4 regions of the Alteromonas lipotrueae genome follow, and region 2 is predicted to be linked to each of the others. Evidence: predicted binding sites of a transcription regulator. Region 2 holds the regulator's gene; each other region holds the start of a gene.

Region 1 (5,029 bases), on a different contig from region 2:
TACATTACTAATAACTAACAGCAGGGACAGTCCCTGCCAGAATTTAAGTGGGTGACGTTGTATTAATGGCGCGGTCACGCGGTTAAGAAAAGCGGGGCTAGGGTGTCGAAGGTGATAGATAAACTCAGATAAGCTAGCAAAACGCTTTTCAGGATTAGGCTGTAATGCTCGTTTCAGCGTGGCATCTATCCATGCTGGAATAGGCCGTCTATCATCAAGCACCGATTGGTATTTGAGTTTGTGCTGCGCCGCAACGGTGCGGGTTTTGGCTACTTGTGTGCCATAAGGAAAGCGGTCGCTGAGTAAGTAATAGGTGAGTACGGCAAGAGAATAGAGGTCGGATTGATCACAGCCGCTATCGCCTAAGAAGTATTCTGGAGCAACATAAGCTGCGGTGCCCATAATATCACTCTCGTGTTCAAACAATGCGTCACTAATGCCAGCAACACGGGCCGAACCTAAATCTATTATTTTGCAGTTGCCTGAAGCTTCAATCATAATATTTTCAGGGCGAATGTCTTGATGGAGAAGCCCTTCTCGGTGCATGGCCATTAAGCCTTGCGCTACCTGCTCAATAATACTTCGTACTTTTTCAACATCTGGCTTAGGGTTATCGGTGAGCCACTGGGTTAAATTCTGCCCTTCAATATATTCGCTAATGGTATACATACATGAAGGTGGCTGAATACGAGTAGGTACGTTTATTACGTGGTTAGATTTAATTCGTCTTGCCAGCCATTCTTCTAATGCAAAGTGCTCAAGGTAGTGGCTGTCTTGTGCCAGTTCAGTAGACGGTATTTTAATAACGATATGTGTTTTGGTATTTTCATCCCACGCTAGGAAAACATGACTTCTAGCCGATTGATATAGCTGTCGTTCAATGCGGTAGCCATCTATTGTCTCCCCCACATTCAACTGCTTGATAATGGGAAGTGACGTTTCATCAACAGCATATTCCGGTGTTAAAAACTTACCATCGCCTACGCACTCTACCGTTATTAACTGGCAAGAGACATTATCATCGCTGTCGTTTTCACGCGCTATGTCTACAAGGCGTTGCGCAAGAGGCGTAGCATTTTTATTATCAATAGAGGTGTTATGTGTACCAACGTCACTTTCAGAGACGTTAACCGTCGATATAAGTGAAGCAAGCGTAGGGGAAGAAACGTATTCATAAACACCATCTGTCATTAGAATAATAATATCGCCTGCTTTTAGCGGTACCGCGAGGTAATCGATGTCGACATTAGCATGCACGCCCAGTGCGTTAGCGAGATAAGATTCATGCTGTGAGTGGTTGACTCGATGAGAATGGGTAAGGACTTGTACCCTATCATCAGAATACAAACAGACTCTAGCATCACCCACATGGAATATATGTGCCGTATCGCCTTTAACGATAACCGCAGAAAAAGTGCATACGTAGCCCTTATCAGGGGTATAGCAAAAAGGGCTTTGCTGGGTTTTGGTATATAAAGAGGCATTAATACTTTGTATAACGGTTTTAGCGCTTGTTTCAACACTCCAGGTTTCGGGGGTACAAAAGTATTGTTTTATGAAGTCTTTAATCGCCAAATCACTGGCTATTTGGCTAACAGTACTACTGCTTATACCATCGGCAATTGCAAAGGCGGCGCCTTTTAATGTTAAAGCTGGGCTGTTACTAGCTGGAATAAAGGCATCGCAAGCGTCTTGATTTATAGGCTTAACGCCGGCGCTGCTAAACTCGCTATAGTGAAGTGATAAAGATTGAATCTGCATATTGAAAAAGCCCGATACAGAGGAAACGTATCGGGCTTGCTAAATTATACTGTAGCGGCTTTAGCTGGTGCATTTTCAGCAACAGCAATTTTACGCTTGGGTGCAGTTTTAACGTGTGTGCTGTAAATCGTTAAACCAGTAAACGCTAAACCACCAACAAGGTTACCTAGGGCTGTTGGAATTTCATTCCACACGAAATAATCCATGATAGAGAACTCACCACCCATGATAAGACCAAACGGGAATAAGAACATGTTTACAACAGAGTGCTCGAAACCCATGAAAAAGAACAGCATGATAGGCATCCACATGGCCAATACTTTACCGCTCACGTGGGTTGAAATCATCGCGCCAACCACACCCAGTGATACCATCCAATTACACAGCATGCCGCGAATAAAAATAGTAAACCAACCTGCAGTACCATGTTCTGCGTAACCTAATGTTCTTGCCTCACCAATGCTAGCTACTTTAGCAGCAATAGCGCCACCATCTACGTTGTAACCCATGGTGAAAATGAAAGACATCATAAAGGCAACAGTAAGTGCGCCACCAAAGTTACCTAAAAATACTAGACCCCAGTTACGTAAAATTTGTTTAGGGGTAACACCCGGTCGCTTGGCAAGCCACGCAAGCGGGGTTAATACAAATACACCTGTTAGCAGATCGAAACCCATTAAATACAGCATACAAAAACCAACAGGGAACAAAACGGCTCCCAGTAAGAATATGCCGGTTTGTACCGCAATCGTAATAGCAAATACAGCCGCTAACGCTAATATTGCGCCAGCCATAAATGCGCGTATCAGCGTATCTCGTGTAGACATGTAAATTTTAGATTCACCTGCATCTACCATTTTCGTGGCAAACTCGGCGGGAAGTAAATAAGCCATAATTAATCACCCTGATATATAAACTATTATTGAAATAACGTGCTTTTAAACCGCTTTATCTAACAAATAAATAAAAAAAAACGTCCACACCATTCCCTGTTTCCAAAGAAGGTTGTGGACGTCTTTATCCAATTCGATAGATTGTGATAGCCAGTTTATTACCTGACTCTTACTAACAGAATCTTTGCGAGATTAATGCCAATAACGTTTTGTTTTATAAAAAACCATGTAAATCAGTTTGTTATTAGGTATCTGGATTGTGTTGTTGTAGGGGAAGGTTATAAGATTTAATCCACTATGGTGCAAATCACACGCTGTTATGCACCGATTTGGTGGGTGTCTAGATAACTTCTTGTAGATAACATCTGCCTTACATTCACAAGAGTTTACAGCGCTTCTACCCCAGCAAGAAATAAGCCCAGCAAGAACTAAGGCGCACGCGTGTTGTTTGGTAGCGTTAAGGATTTCTGCAGCTCAGAAAGGGCGCTTTTCATTATACGCTCCCGTTGCTGTCGGCTGTCGCTATTGTCGTTTTCGTCAGGCTGATAGCGTGCACGTTCGAATTCTTGAGTAATAGTATTAAACTGGCTCACGGCTTGTGCCGACATATGGGGTTTAACAAGATTAAAGTATGCCGAACTAGCCATGGTCTGTCTGTGTATCTTGGTGAAATTAGCAATTAATTCGGCGGCTTTTAGATAGATTTGTTGATATTTAGGCATTGTCGATTTTTTTCTAAGAGGGAAGAATAATACCAGCAGAAAAATACTCACTATCGCCAGTACACTCAGAAAAAAGAACGTCATTTTTTGAGAGGTCAAATCGCCAAGGAGCTTTTTTAATAAATCAGTTTGCGTTTGATTATCAAAACCTAACACAATGCGGCTCCACTGATAATCAAGTTGGCGAAACCAGCCGCGAATGGATAAAAACAACTCAGCAGAACTTAAATCGTTAAATATTCCCTCGCTACGAGTTTCGTTAAAATCGGCTAACGCTTGTTCTAACCCAAAGGTAATACGTGATGGTGCCACCACACTGGTAGGATCGTACGACACCCAAACGCCGTCTATTAACGCTTCTACCCAAGCATGGGCATCGTATTGGCGAACTTGTACTACGTTATCACTTAATAATTCGCCACCTTGATAGCCTGTCACCATTCGAGCAGGAATGCCCGCAACCCGAAGTGCAAAAACCATGGCGCTGGCATAGTGAGCACAAAACCCCGTCTTTGCTTCAAACATAAAGGTGTCGATGGGCGAGTTCGGCATAGCGTTAGGTTGTAAGGTGTAACTAAATCCGCTGGTTCTAAAGTGACGAAGAATATCATCGGCAATACTTCGCTCACTTTGGGCATTTGCTTTTAGCTGCTTTGCCCACGCTTGAGTACGTACGTTACTGTTTTCTGGGTAGTGAATATTAAGCTGATAATCAAAGTCATATATCTCACTAATAAGTGGGGTATCAGGGAAGTAAGTTAAATAGAATGCACGTTTGCCAACAATTGGACGTGCTGCCCGTAATGCATAATTAAACTGACGGCGCATCTCTGGATTGTCTAAAGCTGTGTTTTCAGCCGACACATCAAGAGTATACAACCAGCGTTGGTTACTGGGTTCTACAATCAATTGATAGTTTTCAGAAGATATCAGTGGTTGTGAGGGAGAGGAAGCCGGTGAGGGAGCCGCCACATTTCGTCCCATGGCTTTAAGTTGTGCTTCAGCTTGCTTTCGTCTTGGGCTAATTGTCCACGTTTTTCCGTCAAAGGCTTCCATTGTCATCGCGCGCCAATATCGCTGTTCGGCCAATGGTGGGCTTTGCTCAAAGGTGGCGGTGAACGCTAAATCGGACGATCTCGCCAACGAGGCAATGTCCCCTGGCGTGACCGACTCTGATAAACCCGTCTCATTCGACTTTGATGTTGGCATTTGCCACAGAGGCGGAAACTGCGGGATTACTACAAATAACAGCGCTGCCAAGGGAAATGCTTGTAGTAGTATTATCGTCGATTTACGCATAGACACCCTAAAGCTTCTAGCGGGGGCATATACCAATGATAAGGCAGTAAACAAAAGAACAATAATGGCGACGTAGCCTAACCACGCTTCTATACCTAACGCAAATATAAAACCGCACCCTACAAGAAATATGCAGGAGCAGAAAAGCTGCAAGAAATCTCTTGTTCTTGAGAGCAGCATAAGCTTGAGCGAGCAGGCGATTACTAATAGATTAATCATGCTGTTGAGCAAACCAATAGAAAGGCCGAACCACCCTAGGGCTATTAAGGCCAGTACGGCCAACAAATTGACGGTGCGACTGCTTGGGTTATATTCTTGCCACCCAAAATACAACGCGGTTTGCATAATAACCGC
Region 2 (5,029 bases):
GCTTCAGATTCTTCATCCATGACATCTGATACTTTGGCTTCAGTCTCAGCGGTGAGTAATCGCGTTACCGGTACGATACCGACTAAATTATCAGTACGGTTTACTACATAAAAGGTATCGGTGTTTTTAGGTAATTCGCCTTTAAGGCGAATATAACGAAGTACTACATCAATGGTCACATCAGGGCGAAGGGTTATCGTGTCGGTGTTCATGATGAAGCCGGCTGTCTCTTCACCGTAAGACAATGCTTGCTCTGCACGAAGTCTGTCTTGTGCATCCATTGATTCTAGAATGTCTTGCAGCACTGGTTCTGGAAGGCTGCTAAGGGTAACCGCTAAGTCATCGGTATCCATTTCTTCTAACGCGTCTACGACGTTTGCAGGCAGCATTTTGGTGATGATACCGTTACGTACGTCGTCAGAGAGTTCTTCTAGAATATCACCGTGGAAATCACCATCAATAAGCTCCCACAGTTCATCTCGGGTGCGGCTTGGGCTAGATTCGAGAATATGTGCAACATCAGAAGGGGGTAATTCCAGCAGAAGCTTACGTACAGAAACAAATTGGCCGTTATTTAACGCGCCATTAAGTGCCCGAAGTTGGCTTTGTACGTATTTTGAGACCAGTGCTTCTGCCACTGCTTTCGCCTAAAAATGGAATTTTCTATAACGGTAGGATATCGCAATTGCCATGACGCTGTCATGACAAAAGCGCAGTAACGACAGACAATTACGGGCTATGTGGTGAAATTATAGGCGGCTTTATACCGAAAATCGTAACACAGGCGAGTGCAGCATTACTCGTCTTCGTTGAAACGGCCTTCAATTAACGTTTCAATGGCGTTTAATGCTGCTTCGGCATCATTACCTTCAACCACAACGTTCACCTGTTCACCTTGGTGGCTTTCCAGCATCATTAAGCCCAGCACACTGTTAGCATCGGCTTTCTTATCGCCTTTCACCAACACTATTTTTGCATCAAATTGATTGGCTAATTGAACCAACTGTGTGGCAGCGCGGGCGTGTAAGCCCAATTTATTGACTATGGTAAGTGTTTTTTCGATGGTCATTACTGATTTAACTCGCGGTGGCGAATTTGTACATCGGGATGCATTTCGCCAAAGGTTTTCGCTAACGATTGAGCAATAAATACTGAGCGGTGCTGACCGCCGGTACAACCAATCGCAATGGTGACATAACTACGGTTATTGCGTTCTAAGTGAGGTAACCATGTGGTTATCAAGTTCTGAATTTGCCAAATGAATTTGGTTACAACAGGCTGGGAACCTAAAAATACTTCTACGGGGGCATCTAAGCCAGTTAAGTGTTTTAAATCGGGCTCCCAATGTGGGTTGGGGAGAAAGCGGGCGTCAAATACATAGTCGGCGTCTTTGGGGATGCCGTGTTTAAAGCCAAACGATTCAAAGACCAATACTAGCCGAGAGCTTTTCTTACCTAGAATTCGCTCGCGAATAAGCTCTGCGAGTTGATGAATTGTGAGCTTATCCGTATCAATATACAAATCGGCGCGCTCAACAATAGGCGCAAGTAAGTCTGATTCGGCTTTTATCGATTCAGATAAAGATTTGTTGAGCTTAGCTAGCGGATGCAATCGGCGGGTTTCGCTGAAACGTTTCACCAACACATCGTCGCTGGCGTCAATATACACAATGGTCATAGACCAAGACGAGGGTAGGTAATCTAAAATCTCTACCAAGTCCGCTGGATTTTTTGGCAGATTCCTTACATCGATACTTACCGCGACTTGGTCATATTCATCAACCACGGTATGAGTAAGGGTAGGGAGAAGGTTAACCGGAATATTATCTACGCAATAGTAGCCTAAATCTTCAAGGGCACGTAGTGCAACTGATTTTCCCGAACCGGATCGACCACTGATAATAATCAGTTTCACCTGCATTTCTCCCTTTTAAAATATGGTGCTGTGCTTTATTAGCTTAAAGCCGTAATAATGTCGTCACTGGTGGAGGCCCGCCTAATGGCTTTCACCGTTTCTTTATCACTTAGTTTTCCCGCAACGGTAGCAAGTGTTTGTAAGTGACCTTCTGTTTTCTCTTCAGGCACTAACAGGGCAAAGAAGATATCTACGGGCTGATCGTCAAGCGCATCAAAATCGATGGCAGGGTTGCTGGTTACAATAATGGCGATAACGTGTTCTAAGCCCGGTAATCGACCGTGAGGCAATGCAATACCATTGCCAATACCCGTACTTCCCATTCGTTCACGGGCGAGTAGGCTATTTAACACTGTGGCCTGATCGATGTCGGGATTATTTTTAGCAGCAATGTCGCTAATAATCTCTAGAATACGTTTTTTACTGTTACATTGAACCGCACACTCGGTGCGGTCCAAACTTACTATGGCTTGAATTTCCATATTAATATTTAGTGCTTTTTCAGCTTTTCCTTATGCTTGATAACTTGCCTGTCGAGCTTGTCGATCATGCTGTCTATCGCCGCATACATGTCGGTGTTATGTGATGAAGCAAACACTTCTGCTCCGCTGAGGTGCATGGTGGCTTCGGCTTTTTGATTAAGTTTTTCGACGTTCAGGATGACATGCACATTAGATATGTGATCAAAGTGACGCTCTAGTTTGCTGAACTTAGTATCGACATAGCTACGCAAAGAATCAGTAATTTCGACATGATGACCGGTAAGGTTGATTTGCATATTTCGTCTTCCTTAAATTATCAAGGCCTTTAAATAAGGCTTTTGCGTTGGTTTGACGGCGGAATCGATAATGATTCCCGGTATTTTGCTATTGTCCGCCGGGCAACTTTGATGCCTTGTTCGGCCAACAATTGAGCAATCTTGCTATCGCTTAATGGCTTGCTGGGCGTTTCCGCAGCCACAAGCTTTTTAATTAGTGCGCGAATAGCGGTAGATGAACACTCACCACCAGATTCCGTTGCTACGTGACTAGAGAAGAAATATTTCAACTCAAATATGCCACGTGGGGTATGCATATATTTTTGCGTGGTGACACGTGAGATGGTGGATTCATGCATATCTACCATTTCTGCGACATCATTTAGCACCATTGGTTTCATCATTTCTGGGCCGTGCTCGAAAAAGCCCATTTGTTGCTGCACAATACAGTTTGCTACTTTCATCAAGGTGTCGTTCCTTGATTCAAGGCTTTTTATAAACCATTTGGCTTCTTGCATATGTGAGCGAATAAATTGCGAATCGCTGCTGTTTTTAGAGCGTCTGCTCATAGCGGCATATTGCTGATTTACGCTTAACTTTGGCAAGCTATCGGGGTTAAGTTCTACCACCCAGCGGCCATTCTTCTTGTTTACCGAAACATCAGGAATAACGTATTCCGGTTCTTTGGTAATTAATGCACTACCTGGACGAGGATTCAACGTTTGCAGTAAGCGCATGGCTTCGCGAAGTTGATCTTCTTTCAAACGGCTCTTGCGCATTAACGTACGGTAGTCTTTGCTGCTAAGTAGGTCCGAGTACTCATTGATAAGTTGTCTTGCTTCTGCAAGCCATGGCGTATCGTCTGAGAACTGGCGAAGCTGTACAAGCAAACATTCTTGCGGTGTACGCGAACCTGAACCGATAGGGTCGAACATTTGAATACGTTTGAGTACACATTCAACTTCGTCCATTTCCACCAATTCTTCTACGTCGTCAGAATTCACCGATTCTAAAATCTGTTCGATGGGGACGTTCAGGTAACCAGATTCATCGATTGAGTCGATAATGGCGGTAGCAATGGCGCGGTCGGTATCCGAAAACGGGGTTAACCGCATTTGCCATAGCAAGTGGTCTTGAATATTGTCGGTGGTTTCACCCTGAAACAGTTGGTCGTCATCATTATTTGATGGACCAGGAGCGGGAGCAGAAGAGGCCGAGTAATACTCATCCCACGTACTGTCGATTGGCAGTTCATCGGGAAGGTCGTTCTTTTCAAGCGCGTCACCTGCTTCTAACGAATCGCTAGATGCAGTAGGAGCAGCTTCTACAGAAGGGTCGTCGCCGTCCATGTTGTTTTTCTCAACAGGATGGTCATCGCCGCCTTCTTCAACTTCCAAAAGTGGGTTTGAGTCTAGTGCTTCCTGAATCTCTTGTTGCAGGTCGAGCGTAGACAACTGCAGCAGCTTGATTGCCTGCTGCAACTGCGGTGTCATGGTAAGTTGTTGACTGAACTTTAGCTGTAAAGATGGTTTCATCTACGTCTTATTTTTAAACTCTTGTTGTGAATATACCCGTGCTTAAAACTGAAAATGACAATTCGGTTACAGTAACTATAGCCTGAATTGTTCTCCTAGGTATACATCCCTTACTTTCTGATTACTTAAAACTTGTTCTGCTGTCCCTTGCGCGATGAGTTCGCCTTGGCTCACAATATACGCTTTCTCACACACATCCAGTGTTTCTCTTACGTTGTGATCGGTGATGAGGATTCCAATTCCTCTGTCACGAAGATGTTGAATGATCTTCTTTATATCATTAACCGATATAGGATCAACACCAGCAAATGGCTCATCAAGCAAAATAAATTGCGGATCAGCGGCTAATGCTCGCGCGATTTCTACCCGGCGACGTTCACCACCGGATAAACTCATACCCGTACTATTACGTATATGGTTAATATTAAATTCATCAAGTAGCGCATCGGCTTCTTGTTCTTGTTCCGCTGAACTCAACCCTTTACGGGTCTGTAAGATAGCCATGATGTTCTCAAACACCGTCAATTTTCTAAAAATTGAGGCCTCTTGCGGTAAATACCCAATTCCGCGTCGTGCACGCTCGTGCATGGGCTCATGGGTTAATTCGCTGTCATCAATACTGATTTTGCCCTTATCAAGGGGTACTAAGCCTACAATCATGTAAAAAGTTGTGGTTTTACCGGCACCATTGGGGCCGAGTAATCCAACGATTTGCCCAGTCGAAACTGATAAGCTTACATCGCGAACCACTTGACGGGCTTTATACGCCTTTGCAAGACTCTGTGCGCTCAACGTTGCCATGATTAGTTGCCGTCCGCCTTAT
Region 3 (5,029 bases), on a different contig from region 2:
TTAATAGTGTATTCACCGAGTCACGCCTTAGCTTCATTAAGCTTGCTAGGTGCGTGCCTTGGATATCTCTTTCAGACGAATCAATGCGTTCGAACATGTTCTCAAAATCGTTGTATAAATCAAGGCCCCTATCACTTTCAAGCAAGGTGAAGGCTTGATTTAAATCACCTACTCTTACCAGCTCTACAATCCGGACCATACCATTTATTTTAACGCGGGTAAGGGCGAGTAATTTTTCAATTCGTTGCGACTGTTGCGGCAGGTCGGATGCTAACGCACTTACTTCAACTTCGTCTGCTAACGCAGTGAAATTGTTTAAGGTTTCGGTGTATTCCTCAAGGTAGGCTTCGTCTTCGGTAAGAAGGAAACCTCGTGTGCCAGATTCGGCGCGCAACACGGCCACATGCAACTTGTTCACCGCACTTATCACGCGGCTTGTGGTAAACAAACGCGCTTCAAGGGCTGACAAGTCATCAAGGGTTTGAACCACATAAAATGAATTCGCAGTAATAATAGCAATCACGAATACCACCATGATCACCCAGCTGTATAGCGAAGACAAAACTTTGTTAAGCATTACATCAATCCAATAATGTGTCGCCAAAATCTGAAGTCATTTCAGAAAGGGAGTCACTGCAATCTTTTGCACTGGAAATTATTTTATCCAATGCTGCCATCGCTTTTTGGGCGGGAACTTCGCCATTAAGCGCCATTTTTACCAATTCAGCTTGCATAGAAATGCGATTCAGGGGTTTGCGTGCATCGTGTACATAGGTGCTCAATCGGGCAAACTCATCTTCTGTCATAACTTTTTCCTGCCTTATTAGTCTTCTTTGACCAAATCGCCATACGCGTGAAGTCGATTGTATAGGGTCTTAGTACTTATCCCGAGCATGTCAGCGGCCATGGTCTTATTTCCATTTACTTTCTCAAGCGTGGCGTAAATAAGTTCCTTTTCAACATCCTCAATAGTACGTCCAGCTTGAAGTGCTGGCGCTGTACTTTGCTTTTTAGCAAAAGGCGACTCTATGGTTTTAGGAAGCTCTATCACTTGTTTTGTCGAGTCGCTCATAATGGCTGCACGGTGAACAAAGTGCCTTAATTCACGCACGTTACCCGGCCAATCATAGGCTTGTAAGGTGTTTAGCTGACTTTCTTGCCAACTAAATTCAGAACCATTGTCTTTATTAAATTCTTCAATAAAGGTTTTAGCTAATAGAGGAATGTCTTCTTTGCGTTCGCGCAAAGTGGGTATGGTGATTGGAAACACCGCGAGTCTGAAGTAGATATCTTCACGTAGCACTTTGCTTTGTGCAATTTCTTCCATGGTTCGGTTGGTGGCTGACACTACGCGGCAATTAACCGGTATGGTTTTAGTACCGCCAACACGAATAACCACTTTATTTTCCAACACGCGTAGTAAGTTAGGCTGCATGTCGATAGGCATTTCAGTGATTTCATCTAAGAATAAACACCCGCCTTCAGCTTGTTCAAAAACTCCTTCTTTACGGCCAACTGCACCAGTAAAGGCGCCTTTTTCATGGCCAAATAATTCGCTACCAATCAGTTCTTTTGAAAAGGCACCACAGTTAGTGACGACATAAGGCCCTTCACTTTGAGAGGCGCGGTGAATGGCGGCTGCCACTACCTCTTTACCTACACCACTTTCGCCAAGCAGCATGACGTTAGCGCTCGTTCTGCTCACTCTTTCAATTAGTTTGTAGAGTTCTTTCATTGGCGCAGACTCGCCAATAAGTAAGTCGAAATGCTTTTCGATTTTTTCGCTGGTATCTTCAGCAACTTTAGGTTTCCCCGTTAATACCGCTTCAATGTCTTCACGTTGAATAGGTTTAACAAGGTAATCAATATTGGGGCCACATAAGCCTTTAATGACACCTTTTACCGATGGGTGTCCGGTAATAAGGGTAATACGTGGGCGTTTAGGAAGGGCGTTAAGTTCATCGAACAAGTGCGCGCCGCTGCCATCTGGCAACATGAAATCAAGTAATACATGATCGAAAGTTTCTTTCTTTAACCAGTCTCGCGCTTCGCCTAATGTGGCTGCGGTTAGTACTTCGTGACCGAGAAACTCAATAATAGTGCAGGCCACCTCGGTAAACTCGGCATCATCATCTACAAGTAAAACAGTTAACACTTGAATATCCCTTCTGTAATGACCAACCACTTCCTGATAGCTACACTAAGTGACTTGGGTAGGTGAATTGACCAGATTTTATAATTATTTGTGCATTATTACATTCAAACGTAGACCTTGTCGCATTCATACTCAACTTTGGTTGAACAATGCAGCAATATCTTTTAGCTAGCGTTACGATGCGTTCCACGCATTAAATTAAACGATGGCTAGCTAAATATAATCCGCACACCGACATATCTTTACCTGATAAAGCACAGATTGTGCCGTTTGCTACCAAAAAAGCACAGATTGAAACAGCGACCAACTCCAATGGCACAATTATCGCATTGTCATTCGCATTGTAGCTCTGTAACCGAATGCGAAAACTCAGCGCTTATGTCCAAATTTCTGAAAAATTTATCTCAGATTTTTACCTGTAGTCAGCGTTAAGTATAAGCGGTGTGTACGGTGATATTGCTCAACAAGTTTATTTATTGATGGAATAACCAAAGCGTATTGCGCTTCGCTATCACCCAAGACGCATAGGTTTCGATGGAAATAAGGCAGTTGTCTTAGCCATATATAGGGAATGAAAATGTTTAAGGAAACCGGTGCAAGATCAATGACACTTTATGAGTTGTTGGGAAAGATGCAGCCTAAAAACACAACTGATGTTATGGCGTTTTCCGAGTTTTGGAATGCCATGGAAAAAAGGGGGTTTGGACCCATGTTAGCTTTGCCTGCGTTTATTGCGGCAACGCCCATAGGAGCCATCCCCGGTGTGCCCACCATTACCGGTGTGACAATTTTACTGATAGCAATGCAAATTTTACTCGGTCGACGTCACCCGTGGCTTCCCGCTACCATTATGAAAATTGAAATGGATGCTGAGCGAATAGAATTTTTGGTTAATAAAATGAAACCCGTGGCGGTAAGGTTTGATCGTTTCTTAATGCCACGCTGGTTTTTTATGCGTCAACCTGTGTTTCGTTCTCTCATTGCGCTGAGCTGCGCGGCTTGTGGATTGATGATGGTGCCATTAGAGTTAGTGCCGTTCATGGGGTTAATACCGGCGTTTGCAGTATTGATTATGGCTATAGGTATGGCAACAGATGACGGTGCGGTAGCACTATTTGGATTGTCCATTGCCCTATTTGGCTTTTTGTATGGGGGCCAACAATTAGCGCTAGGTATTGGATAGGCGAACTCAGCTTTCAATTACAGAACAAAAAATTAAGTATAATTCGGCGCTAACAGGTTGCCACTGCTTAAGCTACCGCTGTAAAGACTCTACGCATTGTTCAAGCATGCCATCAGCAGAAGGAAGCTGCATCGATTGGTATCGAAGTTCACCGATAAAGCTTCTCGCTGCGGGCCCTAGACCATCGCCATCTTCGAATGTGAGATAAAGCATAGCGCGGCGTAAACCGCTGCTGCTATCAAGAGGTAGTGGCAGCAATAGCCCTTCTTCTAATTCTTTTTTAATGATAGCGATAGGTAACCAAGCAAATCCAAGTCCTTGAGAAATCATATCTACTGACGTTCTAATGTGGCTAACCGTCCAGCGTTGCTCAGCGCCAAGCCAACCTGCATCAACTTTACGTTCAGCCGATGAATCCCTTACTACAATTTGACGATGCGACTTCAAATCTTCTAGTGTTAACGCACGGTCGAGAGCGTGCAAAGGATGATCGACATGCGCTACAGCGGCAAAGTCTATCTCGCATAAATCTTCACTGAATCCGCCGGGGTAGGGGAAAGGTGAAATCGCGATATCGACATTGCCACTATCAAGCAAGGAGTTAGCGCCGCTTAACACGGTTTCTTCAATCTCGATACGTAGAAGAGGAAATTCTTCAGACACTTTGCTCAATACATTATAAAGTAAGTCTGATGGGAAAATGATATCAACAGCGATGCGAAGAAGGGTTTCGGTTCCCGCTTGTAAGCTAGCCGCTACAGCTTCTAACTTCTGAGCTTCATTTAATACAAACGCCGCTCGCCGATACATTAACTCGCCTTGAGGAGAGAGTTTTACTTTACGCCCACTGTTTTCAAACAGCACAACGCCAATGGCGTTTTCTAACTTTTGAACTGCGTGATGCACACTAGATTGGCTCTTGTGCACTAATGCGGCAGCTTGATTGAAGCCTCCCGCATCAACCACTGCCTTAAACATGCGCCACTGTTCTAACGTAGATTTTAACATCCGCGAGCTCTAATCGATTATTCTGTCACAGTATAGCGCGGTTATACCACAAGCGGCCAGAGGCTGTCAGCGCTTATGCGTCGGTGGCTTGCTTAATATCGCTAATTGAACACGTTACCACGCTCACGTTGTCATACCCCATGTTCATTAGCTGTTCGGCAGCTAACTTAGCACGAATGCCTGAGGCGCAATGAATATAGATTGGAAATTTGGCATCTTTACATTTTTCGATAACTTTCATCTCAAGTACGCCACGAGGAATATTTAACGCAGCTTCTACAGGGCTAGAAGCTGCCTCTGCGGGTTCACGAACATCTAGTAATAACCCATGATTAGAAGATATTTCCTGCATTGCTTCTTTAGCCGTTATACAACGAATGGGGAAAGGGATATTGGCGATTCTAGTACTGATATCAATTAACATTGAGGCACCTTGAAGAATAATAATAAGTTTACTATATAAGGAATGCGCTATATTTTCTACCTTCTGCTTTTATTATATTTTTATAAAAAAGTGACATTGAGTTTTGGCGTTCACCGCTATAGTAGTATACTTTAGTATAAGGTGGCAGGGTGGTAGCCTGTTTACGTAACTTTATAAGTGAGTTGTTATGACTGATAATTTAGCCGTTGATGATTTATCTGTGAATATGAGCGAAATGGCTCAATATACAATGGAAGCT
Region 4 (5,029 bases), 320 kb from region 2:
GAGTAACTTGTTGGTTTTCTGAAATCGTCACAGTTAACCCGCCATGGGTTATAGCGGCAGGTAGTAATCGCACGTCTCGACCAATCACAATGGTGCCTGTGCGGCTATTGATGACAACCCGTGCAGGGGCATCAGCTGGTGTAAATTCGAAATTTTCCAGTGTGGCCAAAAAGCCCACTCGCTGACCAACATCTCTTGGTGCCGATACACGTACCGACGCGGCATCAATGGGCGTAGCGATGGAATAACCTTTTTCTGGCTGTGCACCCAATCGCTCGTTAATCACATCAGCTAAGGCTTTTGCTGTTGAAAAGTCAGGGTAATGCAAGTTCAATGTTAATGAGTCGCCATTGGCAAAACCGCTAGGGACGGTTTGCTCTACCATAGCGCCGTTAGGAATACGGCCTACGGTCGGCGTATTCACCACAATTCGCGAACCATCGCCGCCTTGTGCGCCAAAGCCACTTACTACCAAACTACCTTGCGCAACTGCATACACTTTGCCATCTACACCGCGAAGAAATGTCTGTAACAGCGTACCGCCTTGCAAGCTACTCGCTTCGCCTACTGACGACACAGTAATATCAATGGTTTGTCCTGGTTTAGTAAAAGCCGGCAGTTCTGCGTGTACAGCCACGGCTGCAACATTCTTAATTTTAGGTTTGGTGTTGGAATCTAAACTTATGCCGAAGTTACTTAGCATGGTACGAAAGCTTTGCTCAGTGAAAGGGCTTTGCTCACCGGTGCCGGGTAAGCCTACCACTAGGCCATAGCCTACTAATTGGTTGCTTCTCACCCCTTGGATACTTGCTAAGTCTTTAATGCGTTGTGCATTGGTATTGCCTGACAATACCAATGTAAATGCGATAATAACTACTGAAAACAAACGCATAATGATTCTCCTAGCCCCGCTTAAAGCGGCCACCATGATGATGTGAAAAACTTCGTAAGCCAGCCTTTCTCTTGCGCACTGGCAAAAGAGCCCGTTCCGCTGTATTGAATTCTGGCATTCGCTATTTTTGTCGATAGCACTTCATTTTCGGGGCTAATATCAGATAAGCGAATGATGCCCGTCAAACGGATGTATTCGTCGCCATGATTTAAGGTAAGCCACTTTTCACCGCGAATGACCAAATTGTCATTGGGTAGCACTTCAACTACGGTGACAGAGATATTTCCCGATAAACTGTTACTTTGGTTTGTCGCTGCATCCCCTGCAAAGTCGTTTGACGAACTTACGCCAAGCTGAACCGATTGCCCGCCAATATTTAACGCCTGGCCACCTAATCCAGTGATCGTGTCTAAATCTACCGTGGTATCTTTTGATGTCGACGTGCCAGCTGATTTACTCGCGTTAGTATTTTCACTTAACGTGATAGTAATAATGTCGCCAACCCGTCTAGCCGTCATATCTGAATACAAGCTATTGGCCATGTAAGAGCGGAACAGCGAACCATCTTCTACAATCTTCTCACGAGGATAATCAGGTACCACTGGAGCAAACGACGGGTCGTTTGCTTGAACCGGTGGCTGGTTAGTGCTTGCACAACCTGCCAATATTGCCACTGAAAGGAAGAGTCCGATAATTCGCATAACATTACTCACTAAAGTTGCTGAATGACTTGTCCAAGCATCTGATCCACAGATGAAATCACTTTCGAGTTCATCTCGTACAAACGTTGACTTTCAATCAAATTAACCAGCTCTTCGGTCACATTCACGTTAGAGGTTTCTAACGTACCTTGTGCAATCGTGCCTATACCTTGAAGGCCTGGTACACCTTGAATAGGCGCGCCACTTGATGCTGTTTCAACGTATAGGTTCTGCCCAATAGGTTGTAGACCCGTAGGGTTAATGAAGTCTGATAAGTTCATTTGCCCAAGCACTTGCGGCTCTGCTTGACCACGAATTGACACGCTAATTTCACCGTCTTGTGAAATCGTGATTTGCTGCGCATCTTCCGGAATAGCCACTTCAGGTTGGAGTAAAAAACCCGCGCCAGAAGTCACTATCTGACCTTGGTCGTTCATTGAAAACTGACCATTTCTTGAGTAGGCAATGGTGCCGTCAGGCTGCAAAATCTCAAAGTAGCCTCGCCCCTGAATAGACATATCTAACGCATTATCTGTGGTTAGCAAGTTGCCTTGGGTATGTGCTTTTTGTGTTGATACTACCTTTGAACCAGAACCTAACATAAGGCCAGAAGGTAATTCGGTATCAGCTGATGAGCGGCCACCAGGTTGGTTTATATTCTGATAAAGCAAGTCTTCAAAAATTGCTCTGTCTTTTTTAAAACCTACCGTTGATGCGTTAGCCAGGTTGTTCGATACCACCGCCACATCTGTTTGTGCGGCATCAAGACCTGTTTTACTTATCCACAATGCTGGGTGCATGGCGACCTCCTAACCTTTAAAGTTCGTATAACGAAATTGTTAACTATTCTATAGAATGCGCAGTAATTGGTTGCCGCGAGTATCTAGCTCATCAGCTTGCTTCATCATCTTCACTTGAAGCTCATAGTGGCGCTGAAGGCTTATCATATTGACCATTTCGTCAACGGCATTAACATTCGAGCCTTCCAACATGCCAGACATCACTTTCACACCAGCGTTTGCTGGAGCTACCGTGCCGTCTTCCATTCTAAATAAACCATCAGTGCCTCGTTCCATATCGGCATAGTTCGGCTTAACCAATTTCAGCCGGCCAACATCTTCAATCACATTTTCTGGCGCGCCAAGCTGTCTCATTGACAACGTACCGTCCATACCAATATCTAGATTATCTAGGGGCACAGGAAGAAAGATTGGACCGTTATCACCTAAAACGGGGCGATTGTGCACATCTGTCAAAATACCGTCGTCACCTAACTTGAAGTTACCGTCACGAGAATAAGCTTCTTGCCCATTATCGTCTTGAACGGCAAACCAGCCATCGCCTTGTATAGCAACGTCTAAATCACGACCCGTTTGAATCATAGGGCCCGACTCATAGTTGTTTGACGGACTTTCGGTCATTGAAAAAACGCGAGACGGCAAACCTTCGCCGTAGGCAGGCATTGACCTTGCCTGTTCTAACTGAGCTCTAAACCCAGTTGTTTGCGCGTTAGCCAAGTTATTGGCACGTAGCCCCGTACCTAAAAGGTCTTGAGATGCACCACTGGCAGCAATGTAGAGAAGTTTGTCCATGACTGACTTTTGACTCTGGTTAAACCATATACAGGTTTTGCAATCCCAGTGCCAACATGCACAAATCGAAGTGGATACAAAAAAACCGCAACTATGTTGCGGTTTTTTTACTTAAACATCACTGCTTATCGGATGTTCAGGATAGTCTGGTTCAGTGAGTTGTTCACTTCAAGCGCTCGAGAGTTCGCCTGGAAGTTCCGCTGTGCAATAATCATATCGATTAGTTCAGTGGTAAGGTTAACGTTAGCTTGCTCTAGGGCTGATGAGTTAATTTCACCAAAAGTACCCGTAGTCGCTTCACCCGCTAATGCTTCACCAGATAGAATGCTTTCTTTCCATTCCGTGCTGCTTTGCTGTGTTAAGCCTTGCTCATTGGCAAACCTCACTAGGGCCACTCGCACAATTGGCTCAGAAGTACCATTTGAGAAAGTCGCTCGAACCAAGCCATCTGGGCCAATATCGATACCGGTCAAACGACCAACAGGCAAACCATCTTGCTCTAATGACGTAACTTCGAATGCTGATGCGTATTGCGTAGGCTCAACAGTAGTGGCTCCGCTAGGCTCTAGGTTAAAATCAATGCCAATTTGCTGCGTTGCATCTGCACCATTTGATAAGGCTGAACCAAGCGCTTCAGTAGTTAACTTATAATCGGTAGTTTGAATGCCATCTGGCGATTCAATACCAATAAAGTCACCACCTTGAGAAAACACGAGTTTAGCGGCTGTAACGCCGTTACCTGTGTTAGTACCCAATGAGTTTACCGCTGTTGTAGGATCGGAATCTGTACCGGTAGAATTCACTAAATCAGTAAGTTGATCGTCAACCGCTGTAGCCACATACCATTCGTTGTCTGCCGCCACATCTTTAACGAAGTAATAGGTCATCACGTGGCTGTCGCCTAGTGAGTCATAAACCGTTACCGAGGTTGCCGCGTTATAGGTAAGTGGATCTTCCGGGTCGAATGCAGCAGGGTCTAAGCCCTGATCACCCGCAGGTAAGTTCATACGAATATCAACTTCTGAGGTTTGAGCTGGAGACCCTGACGAATCTGGAATTTGTACTGGCTCAGTGGTACTCAATGCAACTGACGAACTGGTAGAGTCTGAGTTAACGGGAAAACCTAAAAGTAAGTCGCCGTTACTGTTAACCACGTAATTGTCATCATCTAACTTAAACTGGCCAGCTCGGGTAAACGAGAAATCTCGTGAGGTTTCATCAGGAACGGTGGCAAAAAAGCCGTTCCCAGTGATTGCTAAATCAAGTGCTGTATTGGTGAACTGTAAGCTACCTTGAGAAAACTGCTGGGCTACATCTTGTGTCAAAACACCGTCGCCCACTTTGGTCTTACTGCCAGCCAAAAGTGATGTGGCGTACACGTCGCCGAATTCAGCGCGAGACTCTTTAAAGCCAACAGTATTCACGTTTGCGATGTTATTCGCGGTTACATCTAAATCTTTTTGTGCGGCAGCTACGCCACTTAGTGCAATATTAAAAGACATGCTTCTTTCTCCTGCTAACTGCCGATTTGAATAACGTCGTCAAGACTAATGCTGACTTCGCCATCTAAATTTAAAATGACGCCCTGACCGCTGCCGGCCAAACTAACACTTCCTACATGACGATTAATGGCTGTATTCAATTGAACGCCTTCACCATTTATTTCGCCTGTAGCACTGATTACGTAGTCGCCCGCTGGCATATCGTTGCCTTGGGTATCCTTGCCATCCCATTCAAATTGAATGTTGCCAGCGGCTTGTGTGCCAGCATCAATGGTCTTAATCACTTCACCGTATTGATTTTCAACAGTGATCGTCATGTTTTGTACGCTCTGCTCATTGACC

What was found. Region 2 encodes sigma-54, which starts transcription at its own class of promoters, with help from an activator protein. Its sites were predicted from a motif close to GTTGGCACGNNNNTNGNNT; they were not measured.
Region 1: a site for sigma-54 is predicted at 2,839-2,857, ahead of KYS23_RS10370 (formate/nitrite transporter family protein). Genes of this name have one in related genera too.
Region 3: a site for sigma-54 is predicted at 2,467-2,485, ahead of KYS23_RS09590 (exopolysaccharide biosynthesis protein). Genes of this name have one in related genera too.
Region 4: a site for sigma-54 is predicted at 3,223-3,241, ahead of KYS23_RS02040 (flagellar basal body rod protein FlgF). Genes of this name have one in related genera too.

Annotation. Positions count from the first base shown of each region.
Region 1 covers NZ_JAESDJ010000006.1:113,377-118,405, forward strand. The annotation lists gene KYS23_RS10365 (bifunctional protein-serine/threonine kinase/phosphatase) at 1-1,761, opposite strand, end outside; gene KYS23_RS10370 (formate/nitrite transporter family protein) at 1,806-2,654, opposite strand; gene KYS23_RS10375 (transglutaminase TgpA family protein) at 3,083-5,029, opposite strand, start outside.
Region 2 covers NZ_JAESDJ010000001.1:165,361-170,389, forward strand. The annotation lists gene mgtE (magnesium transporter) at 1-638, opposite strand, end outside; gene KYS23_RS00675 (HPr family phosphocarrier protein) at 797-1,069, opposite strand; gene rapZ (RNase adapter RapZ) at 1,069-1,914, opposite strand; gene ptsN (PTS IIA-like nitrogen regulatory protein PtsN) at 1,953-2,396, opposite strand; gene hpf (ribosome hibernation promoting factor) at 2,405-2,692, opposite strand; gene KYS23_RS00695 (RNA polymerase factor sigma-54) at 2,722-4,206, opposite strand; gene lptB (LPS export ABC transporter ATP-binding protein) at 4,282-5,007, opposite strand; gene lptA (lipopolysaccharide transport periplasmic protein LptA) at 5,010-5,029, opposite strand, start outside.
Region 3 covers NZ_JAESDJ010000005.1:248,216-253,244, forward strand. The annotation lists gene KYS23_RS09575 (sensor histidine kinase) at 1-577, opposite strand, end outside; gene KYS23_RS09580 (hypothetical protein) at 582-806, opposite strand; gene KYS23_RS09585 (sigma-54-dependent transcriptional regulator) at 824-2,155, opposite strand; gene KYS23_RS09590 (exopolysaccharide biosynthesis protein) at 2,733-3,338, shown strand; gene KYS23_RS09595 (LysR family transcriptional regulator) at 3,411-4,346, opposite strand; gene KYS23_RS09600 (rhodanese-like domain-containing protein) at 4,420-4,770, opposite strand; gene KYS23_RS09605 (ArsR/SmtB family transcription factor) at 4,958-5,029, shown strand, end outside.
Region 4 covers NZ_JAESDJ010000001.1:485,359-490,387, reverse strand. The annotation lists gene KYS23_RS02055 (flagellar basal body P-ring protein FlgI) at 1-892, opposite strand, end outside; gene flgH (flagellar basal body L-ring protein FlgH) at 913-1,593, opposite strand; gene flgG (flagellar basal-body rod protein FlgG) at 1,605-2,393, opposite strand; gene KYS23_RS02040 (flagellar basal body rod protein FlgF) at 2,442-3,185, opposite strand; gene flgE (flagellar hook protein FlgE) at 3,311-4,687, opposite strand; gene flgD (flagellar hook assembly protein FlgD) at 4,702-5,029, opposite strand, start outside.